Regions from separate parts of the Ruegeria sp. BG10 genome, predicted to be linked through region 2. Evidence: riboswitches for the same ligand, from Rfam matches in the RefSeq annotation. Region 2 holds a riboswitch; the other holds the start of a gene.

Region 1 (5,268 bases), on a different contig from region 2:
TGGTGCCCCGCCGGACAGACGGGTGCGCTGGTCGGATCGTCCGGCGTAGGCAAAACGACGCTGGCCAACGCAATGACCGGTGATGATGCCGCGACAGCGGGCATCCGGGAAGATGACGCCCGCGGCCGTCACACCACCACGGCGCGCGCGCTGCACCGGATGCGAAACGGCGGATGGCTGATCGACACGCCGGGGATGCGGGCCCTGCGCCTGCTGGACGCGCAGGATGGTGTGGATGAAGTGTTTTCCGACATTCTTGACCTGGCGGACCAGTGCCGGTTTTCCGATTGCCAGCATATTTCGGAACCCGGCTGCGCGGTACAAGAGGCTATAGAGGCCGAAACGCTTGATCAACAACGGCTGGAGCGGTGGCGCAAGTTGCGGCGCGAGGATGCGCGGAATTCGGAAACCGTGGCGCAATCCCGGGCGCGCGACAAGGCTTTCGGGAAAATGGTGCGGTCCGTGATGCAGGACAGGAAATCCCGAAAAAGGTTCTGACCTTCGGGGCGCCGGGTTCCGGCGCCCTACTCGATCAGCTGCGGCCAGACGGCTGCGCTGCGGCGGGCAAAAGCGCCGATGTGACCGACTTCGGACAGGCCGAATTCAGCTGGGGACAACTGGTGTCGGCGCGCATTCGGCCCATAGAGATCGGCCAGCCGCCAGACAGCCTCGGGCGGAACCACATCGTCATCCTCAAAGGTGAACAGATCAACGGGCGTGTTCGATTGCGCCCAACGGGCTTCGGGCAAGGTCGCACCAATCTCGGGCAGGTAGTTGGTGGGTGCGGTGCACCACCTGCGCCATTGCCAATAGACGCTGGCAGGCAGGTCTGCCCCGAATCCCACCGCCTTGCCGGGCAGGTAGCCCAGATACTTCACCGCCAACGGCACGTGACCGTACCAAAACAGCATTGCCAGCGCGCGATAGGGCCAGGGGTGATCCGAAACCGTCACCGCACCGGAACAGACGCAGATCATGCGGTCGATCTGGTCAATATCCGGCTGAACCGGCCCCAGCATCCCGCCAACGGAATGACCAATGCTCCATTGCTGCGCATCCGGGAACCTGCGCCGCATCTCGGCCCGGGCGGCAGGCATGTCGGTCAAAGCCCAGTCCGCCATCGTTGCCTGCGCCTTGTTCAACGGTCCGCGCAGCGAATGGCCAAAATCGCGGTAATCGTAGGTCAGGCAGGCCATGCCCTGTTCGGCCGCCAGCCAATGAGCAAAATGCTTGTAATAGTCCCGCGGCACGCCCGTCGCGCCATGGATGACGACCGCCACACTGGGTTCGGCCACCGGCAGGTACAACCGCGCCGACAGCATGGCCGGGCCAGCGGGAAACTGAAAATCCTCGGTCAACACAGCTTGCGAGTTGTCTAACATGGTGCCCTCATCCACGATCTGAACCGTTCAGTTCAGCAAATTCAGTCGGCATCTTTTCCCCCGGCGAGTCAAGACCGATCAAGGATGACCCTGCGTCCGCCTGATCCCTGGCACAGCCCGCTTGACTCGACCCGCCGGCACCCGCTAGCGATGACGTGATGGTTCTCGTCCCCGGTCACGGGGCGGGATGAAAAGGGAACACGGTGCGGTTCTGCCCGGACAACCGGTACGGACCAAGGCCGCGACTGCCCCCGCAACTGTAAGCGGTGAGCAATGCCGGAACACCACTGGCCGAAAGGCTGGGAAGGTCGGCAAAGCGATGACCCGCAAGTCAGGAGACCTGCCATCGAACCGAAACCGAAACTCGGGCGGGGTGTCCGGGACAGGCCGTCAGCACGCTGTCATTCCTGACCCACGCCCCCCGTCCCACGCGCGGAGGGCGCAACATGATGTGGAAGACAAAAACGCACGAATACACCGCAACCGTGTGTCAGCGAACCGGCCAGACCTGCCCGGCGCTGGCCCGCATGGCCCGGGCCATTGCGCAAGCGATGGAAAGTGCCGCACCAGCGACGACGCCGGATTTTGAGATCGAAGGCAGCAGCGAACTGACCCACTGCGCGCAAGGCTGCAACGCCCGGTTCCGGGCGCGGGCAAAACAAATCAGGGTGTTCTGCGACACAGATGCCGACACCCCGATCGAAACGTTGGATGACTACGCCGAGATGATGTTCGGCACCGCAGTTCCTGCGCTTCCTGCGGCACTCATGGCCAACCCGCCCTGCGCCATGCTCGAAGTGTCGGCACTGGCACCGCGACCGGTCGCCCAAACCGCCGGGCAGATCGCGCTCTGAGGCCGGGCCGGAATCAAGGCAGGGCTGCCTGCGCGGCCCAGTCCAACTGGCCATCCGTTTCGACGGCACAAGGCCGCACGGCGCGCAGGCGTTTCAATGCGGTTTCGGGGGGTTCGCCCATTTCGACCATGATGCGCAAAGCAATCATGCCGGACCGGCCGCATCCGCCGCGGCAATGCGCCAGAACCCTGCCGCCGCGGGACAGAATCTGTTTGACGGATGCGCCGACCTCTTCCCACAACATCTGGGTTCGCAATGTCGGCGCACCGAAATCTTCAACCGGCAAATGCACCCATCTTATCGCTTGGTCCCGCAGGTCCCGACCAAATCCGCCGGCTCCGCCCTGCGCCATTTCGCGTTCGGTTGTCATGGAGATCACCAGATCGGGCCGCCATTCGCGGATCATCTCAAGATCGCGCGCATAGGTTCCGTCGCGCCCCGGCATCTGCGTCAGCGCAACCAATCCGTTTTCCACCGGCAAGGCATGGATAGCGAACCGAGGCATAAGACGCGTCCTTTCCGGAAAACCGTTCTTTCAACAACTTCCGCACTTCTATGACGCGCAAGCCGCATTGCAAACCGAATTTCGCAAGCGCGCTGTGGACGCGGGCGGCGGGGGTCACTACGCTGCATCCCTGAACCGAATCCGACAGAGCAGACATGACCGACACGCCCAGCCCCGCCTATCAGGTTCTCGCCCGCAAGTACCGCCCCGAAACCTTTGCCGATCTGGTGGGACAGGACGCAATGGTGCGCACGCTGAAAAACGCGTTCGAAGCGGACCGGATCGCGCAGGCCTTCATCATGACCGGCATTCGCGGCACTGGTAAGACCACCACCGCGCGGATCATCGCCAAAGGCATGAACTGCATCGGCCCCGATGGCGAAGGCGGTCCCACGACCGAACCCTGCGGGCAGTGCGAGCACTGCGTGGCGATCATGGAGGGCCGCCATGTCGACGTGATGGAGATGGACGCCGCCAGCCGGACCGGTGTGAACGATATCCGCGAGATCATCGACAGTGTCCGCTATCGCGCCGCCAGCGCGCGCTACAAGATCTACATCATCGACGAAGTTCACATGCTGTCGACCAGTGCGTTCAACGCGCTGCTCAAAACCCTGGAAGAACCGCCGGAACATGTGAAGTTCATTTTCGCGACAACGGAAATCCGCAAGGTTCCGGTGACGGTTTTGTCCCGGTGTCAGCGGTTTGACCTGCGCCGGATCGAACCCGAAGACATGATCGGATTGCTCAGCAAGATCGCCGCGGCGGAAAACGCCCAGATCGCGGATGACGCCTTGGCGCTGATCACCCGCGCTGCGGAAGGCTCGGCGCGGGATGCAACCTCGCTGCTGGATCAGGCGATCTCGCACGGGGCCGGGGAAACCAGCGCTGATCAGGTGCGGGCGATGCTGGGACTTGCGGATCGGGGTCGGGTGCTGGACCTGATGGACATGATCCTGCGCGGGGACGCCGCCGGAGCCCTGACGGAACTGAGCGGGCAATATGCCGAAGGCGCGGATCCGCTGGCTGTGCTGCGCGATCTGGCCGAGATCACACATTGGGTGTCCGTGGTGAAGATCACGCCCGATGCCGCCGAAGACCCGACCGTTTCGCCGGACGAACGCGCGCGCGGTCAGCAGATGGCCGGGGCGCTTCCCATGCGCGTTCTGACCCGGATGTGGCAGATGTTGCTGAAGGCGCTTGAGGAGGTCTCGGCCGCGCCCAACGCCATGATGGCGGCTGAAATGGCGGTCATTCGCCTGACCCATGTGGCCGATCTGCCCAGCCCCGAGGAACTGATCAAACGGTTGCAGGACACGCCGCCGCCTGCGCCAAACGGCGGGCCCGGCGGAGGTATTGCAGTGCCGACGCAGGCCCCCACGCAGACGGTTTCAGCCGCCTATATGCCAGCCCAGCGCGGGCCTGCCGGGGCACCAACAGCAGCGCTGGCGCAGGAGGTTCAGAGCGCGCTGGCGCGCTATCCGACATTTGACCACGTCGTCGAACTGATCCGTTCGAACCGGGACGTCAAACTGCTGGTCGAGGTTGAAAACGGAGTTCGCCTTGTCTCCTACCAGCCGGGGCGGATCGAATTTACACCGACGGTTAACGCGCCGACCGATCTGGCCCAAAGGCTGGGTTCGGCGCTGCAGCGTTGGACAGGAAACCGATGGGCCGTGTCAATCGTCGCCGACGGAGAGGCCGCGACCATCGCCGAGGTTCGGGATGCCGCCGATCTGGCGCTCAGGGCGCAGGCGGAAGCGCACCCTCTGGTGCAGGCCGTACTGACACAGTTTCCCAAGGCCCGCATAAAGCGGATCGAAACGCCGGAACAACGCGCCGCCAAGGTCGAAACCGAAGCGCTGCCCGAGGTCGAAGACGAATGGGACCCGTTCGAGGAAGACTGACGCCAGCCTGCCCAAATCCCGGAACACTCCCGCGCCCGCCACGGGCCATCGGCTGACGCCGATACCCCTGAGCGGCCTTGGGCCCGGCAGCGCGGGCAAAGCCCGCGCTGCCGGGCCCAACGGGAGGAAAGGTGTTGCCAAAGACCTTGACGACAGGCGGGAGCAGTCTGGCCCCTTGTGCCGCGTGGACACCGCCCGTATTTAGGCGGCAAACCGATTTGCAGGAGAAATAAGATGCTCAAAGGACTCGGCGGTCTGGGCGACATGGCCAAGATGATGAAATCCGCGCAGGATTTGCAGACCAAAATGACGGATATGCAGGAACAGCTGAACACCATCATGGTTGTCGGCGAATCCGGTGCCGGGCTGGTCAAGGCCACCGCAACCGCAAAAGGCGAACTGAAAGGTCTGGACATCGACCCGTCGATCTTCAACGGCGACGACAAGGAAGTGGTCGAGGACCTGATCCTGGCCGCCATCAAGGACGCGCAGACCAAAGCGGCCGAGCGCTCTCAGGCAGAGATGGCCAAGCTGACCGAAAGCATGGGCCTGCCCGCAGACATCAAGCTGCCGTTCTGATAGACACTCCTGACGGAATACCGGCCGGGCACCCTTGCCCG
Region 2 (5,268 bases):
CTCGAGCATGAAAAACAAGTTCGACCAAGTACCGCGTCAGCGTGATCGCATTTATCTGTCGAACCTCTTCGAACCCAAATATTCGAAAGAGGGGCAAGTTTGCTTTATGACAAATTGCATCCTTCTTTTCATCGTTGAAGGGGTCGTGCCCCGGACCATCAAACTCTATTGCCGCGATCAACTCTTGTTTCTCATCTATGAGTGCAAAGTCGAAATGCGCTTGCAACGCGTAGGTACCAAGACTTCGTTGGTTCAGTTTCTGGATATCAATCAGGTCCGCGATCCGAACCTTTTCATGCAATTCAGCTCCGTGTCGCTCGACGGCAGCCCGGATTTGTCGCCGTATTTGATCTTCGCTACGATTACGGAATTTTTTGAGCATAAAATCACTTAGCAGGTATGTAAGACAAAAAACAACAACCACAACCGAAAGCAACAGCCACTAGATAACAATGAACTTCACACGTCACATGCGCTCGAATTACCCATGAAAGGTCGCGCCTCAAAGAACCTACTGGTTCTCTGGCTTGGGCTGGTGAGCGTGGTGGTGGAGGTGAGTGCGTCTCAATGTTTTTAGTTTTTTTGGTATATATAAATTTTCTCACGCGTAATAGGGCTATCACCACCCTCACCACCTCCACCACATCCTTTATTTTCAAATATTTAGAAGGGTAAATTGTGGTGAGTTCGTGGTGACTGTGGTGACTTTTAGGTTCCGATGAGGTGTTTTTTGCCTTATTCCTTCTCTGCCGGACAACGGCAGAGGCCGTATTAGTCTCCTTTTCTTGGGTAATCGGGGTGATTTTTTTTGCACCCCACACCACCCTGGGCGCGGGACAGCAAACGCAAGAATGGAGGAGGCGATGGCCCTCGGCGATGAGGTGAATGAATAAGGCTTGATAGCGGGCAGTCGCCATGAGAGACAATAGGCGCTTTCTATAGAGACCCCGACCCAATGACTGCCCGTTGCGCCCAATTGAGGCTGTCCAGCGATTGGCCATGTGCTGATGGCCAATCATGCGTATTTGTTTTGAAGCACCGCAGCTTGGCCACTCGAGAAAACCAATGAAACCCTTTTACGCGCTGCTGCTAAACCATTGATCTTTCGTGGGCGGGAAGAGGCGTATTTTACAGGTTTATGTAGTAAAAACAGCAACCTAATGTGGATTGCAAATCCGTGTACACCGGTTCGATTCCGGTACTCGCCTCCACCCTCCTGATCAAATCTCACCTCCGGCACTGGAAATCACGCGTCGGCGCGACCTTGAGGGATGACTTCGTAGCCGGGCTCCTCGGGTTCGTCGTCCAGCATTTCCGTCGGGAAACCCGGCGCCCGGATTTCCAGCCCCGTCGCATCCTCCAACCTCTTGATAATGTTCGGGGACAGCTCCCGCTCGCCATACCGGGCGATGGCGTCATCGAAGATGCGGATCATCACCGGGTTGATTTCCAATGGCACGCCTGCGCGGTCCGCGACCTCCTGAAACAGTCCGATATCCTTTTTCACAAGGTCCATGGTGAAGGAGATATCACGGGATCCGTTGAGAATGACCTGGCTTTCCGTTTCGTGCACGAACGAGGTGCCGGACGAGATTTTGATGGCCTCGTAAGTGGTATTAAGGTCCATGCCCGCGGCCTTGGCCGTGACCAGCGCCTCGGCACAGGTGATCAGGTTGGCTGTCGCCAGATAGTTGGTGAGAACTTTCAGAACCGATGCCGAACCCAATTCGCCCGTATGCAGCACTCGCCGGCCCATCGTGGTCAGAAAAGACAGAATGTTTTCGAACGTCTCGCGGTCGCATCCGGCGAAGATCGAGATATTGCCGGTCGCGGCGCGGTGGCACCCTCCGGACACGGGGCAGTCAACGGCAGCCCCGCCGCGAGCGATCACCTGGGCGCCAAGGCGTTTGACCTCGGCCTCATCCGTGGTCGACATCTCCATCCAGATTTTTCCCGGACCGACTTCTGGCAGCATCTCCTGCATCACAGCATCCGAAGCCGCAGGCGAGGGCAGGCAGGTGATGACGGCGTCGCAGTCGCGCATCAACTGCGCCGGTCCCTCAGCCGCCCTGGCGCCCTGTGCCACAAATTCCGCCACCAGGTCCGGGTTCAGATCGTGAACGGTAAGGTCGATACCGTTACGCAAAAGCGAGCCCGACAGCTTTGCGCCCACATTTCCCAAACCGATAAAACCGACTTTCATTTATTCCTCCGGAAGCGTGTTCTGTGTTGTTTCGCGGCAAGTATCCATGTTGCCTTTCTGAAAGGAAAACGAATAATAATGCAGGTAATGGTCAAGTTTAGTTGGTGATAAATGGACCGCCTGCCAAACCCCGCCTGGCTGCGCAGTTTTGAATCTGCCGCTCGGCATCTGAATTTTACAACCGCGGCGCATGAGCTTGGATTGACCCAGACGGCGGTGTCTTTGCATATACGGTCTCTGGAAGCGGAACTGGGGCAAAAACTGTTCACCAGAAACGCGCGGCGACTGGAGCTGACCGAACTGGGACAGTCCTATTCCATGACGGTGCGGCGCGCGCTTGGGGATATCGTCCTGTCGACCAACAGCCTGTTCGGCCCGGCCTCCCGTCAGACGCTGACGGTCAGAGCGGCGATTTCGACTGCGACCTACTGGGTCGCGGCGGAACTGCCGGACTTCACCACCCGGCACCCGGGTATTCCGGTTCGGCTGGTGTCGCATATCTGGAACGACAGTATCGCGCCCAATGATGTGGACGTCGAAATTCGCCTCGGCTACGGCGACTGGCCGGGCGTAAAATCCGAGAAGCTGACGGAGGAAAGACTGGTGCCGGTGTGCCGGGCCGATGCCGGGGTTCCTGCCCCCGGCACGATTGGCGACGGCCCGCTGATTCACATCCTGGGATACGAGGACAACTGGGCGCGTTATTTCCAGGCCAATGGCATCTCCCCTTCGGACCGGTCACCCCGGCATTCGGTGGATACAACGGTGGCGGCGCTGCAACTTGTCATGGCGGGCGCGGGCTACGCCACGATTCTTGAACGGTTTGCCCGAAATGCAATCCGGCAAGGTGCGCCGATCGCGATTGCGGGTCCGGCGATTCCCTTTGCCCAGTCTCATTACCTGATCACCGCACAGGGGGCTGCGCATCAGACAGCGGCGGCCGGATTGTTTTGCGCCTGGTTGCGGGATCGGCTGAGTACGGATGCCGCTGACTGACATTGGCAGGTCGCTTTTCCGACCTTGAGCATTTCGACACCTTGCTGATGCTTGACAACCCCCCTGCCCGTGCCGCATGTCCCTTGCGTTGGTGTCCTCGTAAGAGGATGAAAAGGGAATGCGTCAGCGGTACTCCGTCAAACGCAGCCGCCCCCGCGACCGTGACCGGAGAGGGTGCCCAATGCCACTGGCCCGCAAGGCCGGGAAGGCGGGACATCTGCCAGAGCGAAGCCTCTGACATCCGCAAGCCGGGAGACCTGCCAGCACCCGAAGATGTAACCGGACGGGGTGTTCCGGTGTCGGGTCCATGTGCAGACGCGTGGCCCGCATGAAACCCCGTCCCCCGCGAAGAGGATTTGGGGGGATGAGAGACATGACCGAGACCGCACCTGTCGAGTTGCTGGTCTGCACCACTTGCCGTCGTGGGCTGCCCATCGAAGATGACGCGCAGCGACCCGGCACCCTGCTGCACAAGGCACTTGAACAGGCTGATCTGCCCGAAGGCGTAAAGCTGAAACCGGTCGAATGCCTGTCGAACTGCGATCAGGGCTGTTCCGTCGTGTTGCGCGGTGGCCCCGCACGCTGGACCTTTGTCTATGAGAACCTGAACGAAACCGACCACGTCGAAACCATCGTTGAGGGCGTCACCAAGTACCTCGCGACCCAGGATGGTCTGGTCAAATGGCGCGAGCGCCCCGAACATTTCCGCAAAAACTGTGCGGCCCGCATTCCCCCGATTGGAGCCCTGAAATGAGCACTCTAGAGAAACTTCCCGTCACTGTGATCACCGGCTTTCTGGGCTCGGGCAAGACCACGCTGGTCAAGCACCTGATGCAGAACCCGCAGGGCAAGCGTCTGGCCGTCGTGGTCAACGAATTTGGCGACGTCGGCGTCGATGGCGACATCCTCAAGTCCTGCGCCATTCCCGACTGCCCGGCGGAAAACATCATGGAGCTGGCCAATGGCTGCATCTGCTGCACCGTGGCCGACGACTTCATCCCGACGATCGAAGCGCTGATGGCGCTGGAGCCGCGCCCTGACCATATCCTGATCGAAACCTCGGGCCTCGCCCTGCCCAAGCCGCTGCTGAAGGCGTTCGACTGGCCCGATATCCGTTCGAAAATCACCGTGGATGGCGTGATCGCGCTGGCCGATGCCGAGGCTGTTGCCGCCGGTCGGTTTGCGCCGAATGTCGAGGCTGTAGACGCCCAGCGTCTGGCCGACGACTCCATCGACCACGAAACGCCTCTGTCCGAGGTATTCGAGGATCAGATTTCCTGCGCCGACATCATCCTGCTGACCAAGCCCGATCTGGCGGGTCCGGAAGGTGTGGCCAAGGCCAAGGCCGTCATCGCCGCCGAAGCGCCCCGCCCGCTGCCCGTGGTCGAGGTTGCCGAAGGTGTCGTGGATGTGCGCGTGGTTCTGGGCCTGGAGGCCGCCGCCGAGGACGATATGGACGCGCGCCCGTCGCATCACGACGGCCATGACGACCACGAGCATGACGATTTCGAAAGCATCATCGTCGAACTGCCGGAACAGACCAACCCTGCGGCGCTGGTTGCGAATATCGAGCGTCTCGCCAAAGAACTGAACATCCTGCGCGTCAAGGGCTATGCCGCCGTTCAGGGCAAACCGATGCGCCTTCTGGTGCAGGCCGTGGGTGCCCGCGTGCGTCACCAGTATGACCGCCCGTGGGAGCCCGGCGAAGAACGCCGTTCGCGTCTGGTGGTCATTGCCGAGCATGATGACATCAACGAGGCAGCGATCCGCGATATCCTTGTGGGCGTGGCCGAGGCCGCCGAGTAACCGCACATGCACGTCGTCTTCCGCGAAAGCCACGGGTTAGAGGAAACAGAGACCCCAACCGATCTGGGCCAGAGCCCGGCGGATCTGGTGGTGTTGTCGTTCTCCGACAGCGACCTTGGCGCTTTCGCGGCAGGCTGGCATCGCGGTGGTGGGCCCGAGGGGCGGATGCCGACGATGCGGCTGGCCAACCTGACGGCGCTGAAGCATCCGCTGTCTGTCGACACCTATGTCGAACAGACGCTGGAGGGGGCCAAAGGCATCCT

Evidence for each region. Region 2 has a riboswitch for cobalamin ahead of ACR0D8_RS09365 (DUF1636 family protein). Riboswitches for the same ligand answer to the same signal wherever they lie in the genome.
Region 1: another riboswitch for cobalamin. It lies ahead of ACR0D8_RS19330 (hypothetical protein); the one in region 2 lies ahead of ACR0D8_RS09365 (DUF1636 family protein).

Annotation. Positions count from the first base shown of each region.
Region 1 covers NZ_JBQFTI010000006.1:147,861-153,128, reverse strand. The annotation lists gene rsgA (ribosome small subunit-dependent GTPase A) at 1-498, shown strand, start outside; gene ACR0D8_RS19335 (alpha/beta hydrolase family protein) at 525-1,382, opposite strand; cobalamin riboswitch at 1,525-1,744, shown strand; gene ACR0D8_RS19330 (hypothetical protein) at 1,829-2,236, shown strand; gene ACR0D8_RS19325 (protein-tyrosine phosphatase family protein) at 2,250-2,741, opposite strand; gene ACR0D8_RS19320 (DNA polymerase III subunit gamma/tau) at 2,897-4,648, shown strand; gene ACR0D8_RS19315 (YbaB/EbfC family nucleoid-associated protein) at 4,883-5,227, shown strand.
Region 2 covers NZ_JBQFTI010000001.1:1,886,527-1,891,794, forward strand. The annotation lists gene ACR0D8_RS09345 (DUF2726 domain-containing protein) at 1-382, opposite strand, end outside; tRNA gene ACR0D8_RS09350 (tRNA-Cys) at 1,134-1,211, shown strand; gene ACR0D8_RS09355 (NAD(P)-dependent oxidoreductase) at 1,247-2,203, opposite strand; gene ACR0D8_RS09360 (LysR substrate-binding domain-containing protein) at 2,315-3,199, shown strand; cobalamin riboswitch at 3,272-3,478, shown strand; gene ACR0D8_RS09365 (DUF1636 family protein) at 3,573-3,953, shown strand; gene cobW (cobalamin biosynthesis protein CobW) at 3,950-5,005, shown strand; gene cobN (cobaltochelatase subunit CobN) at 5,012-5,268, shown strand, end outside.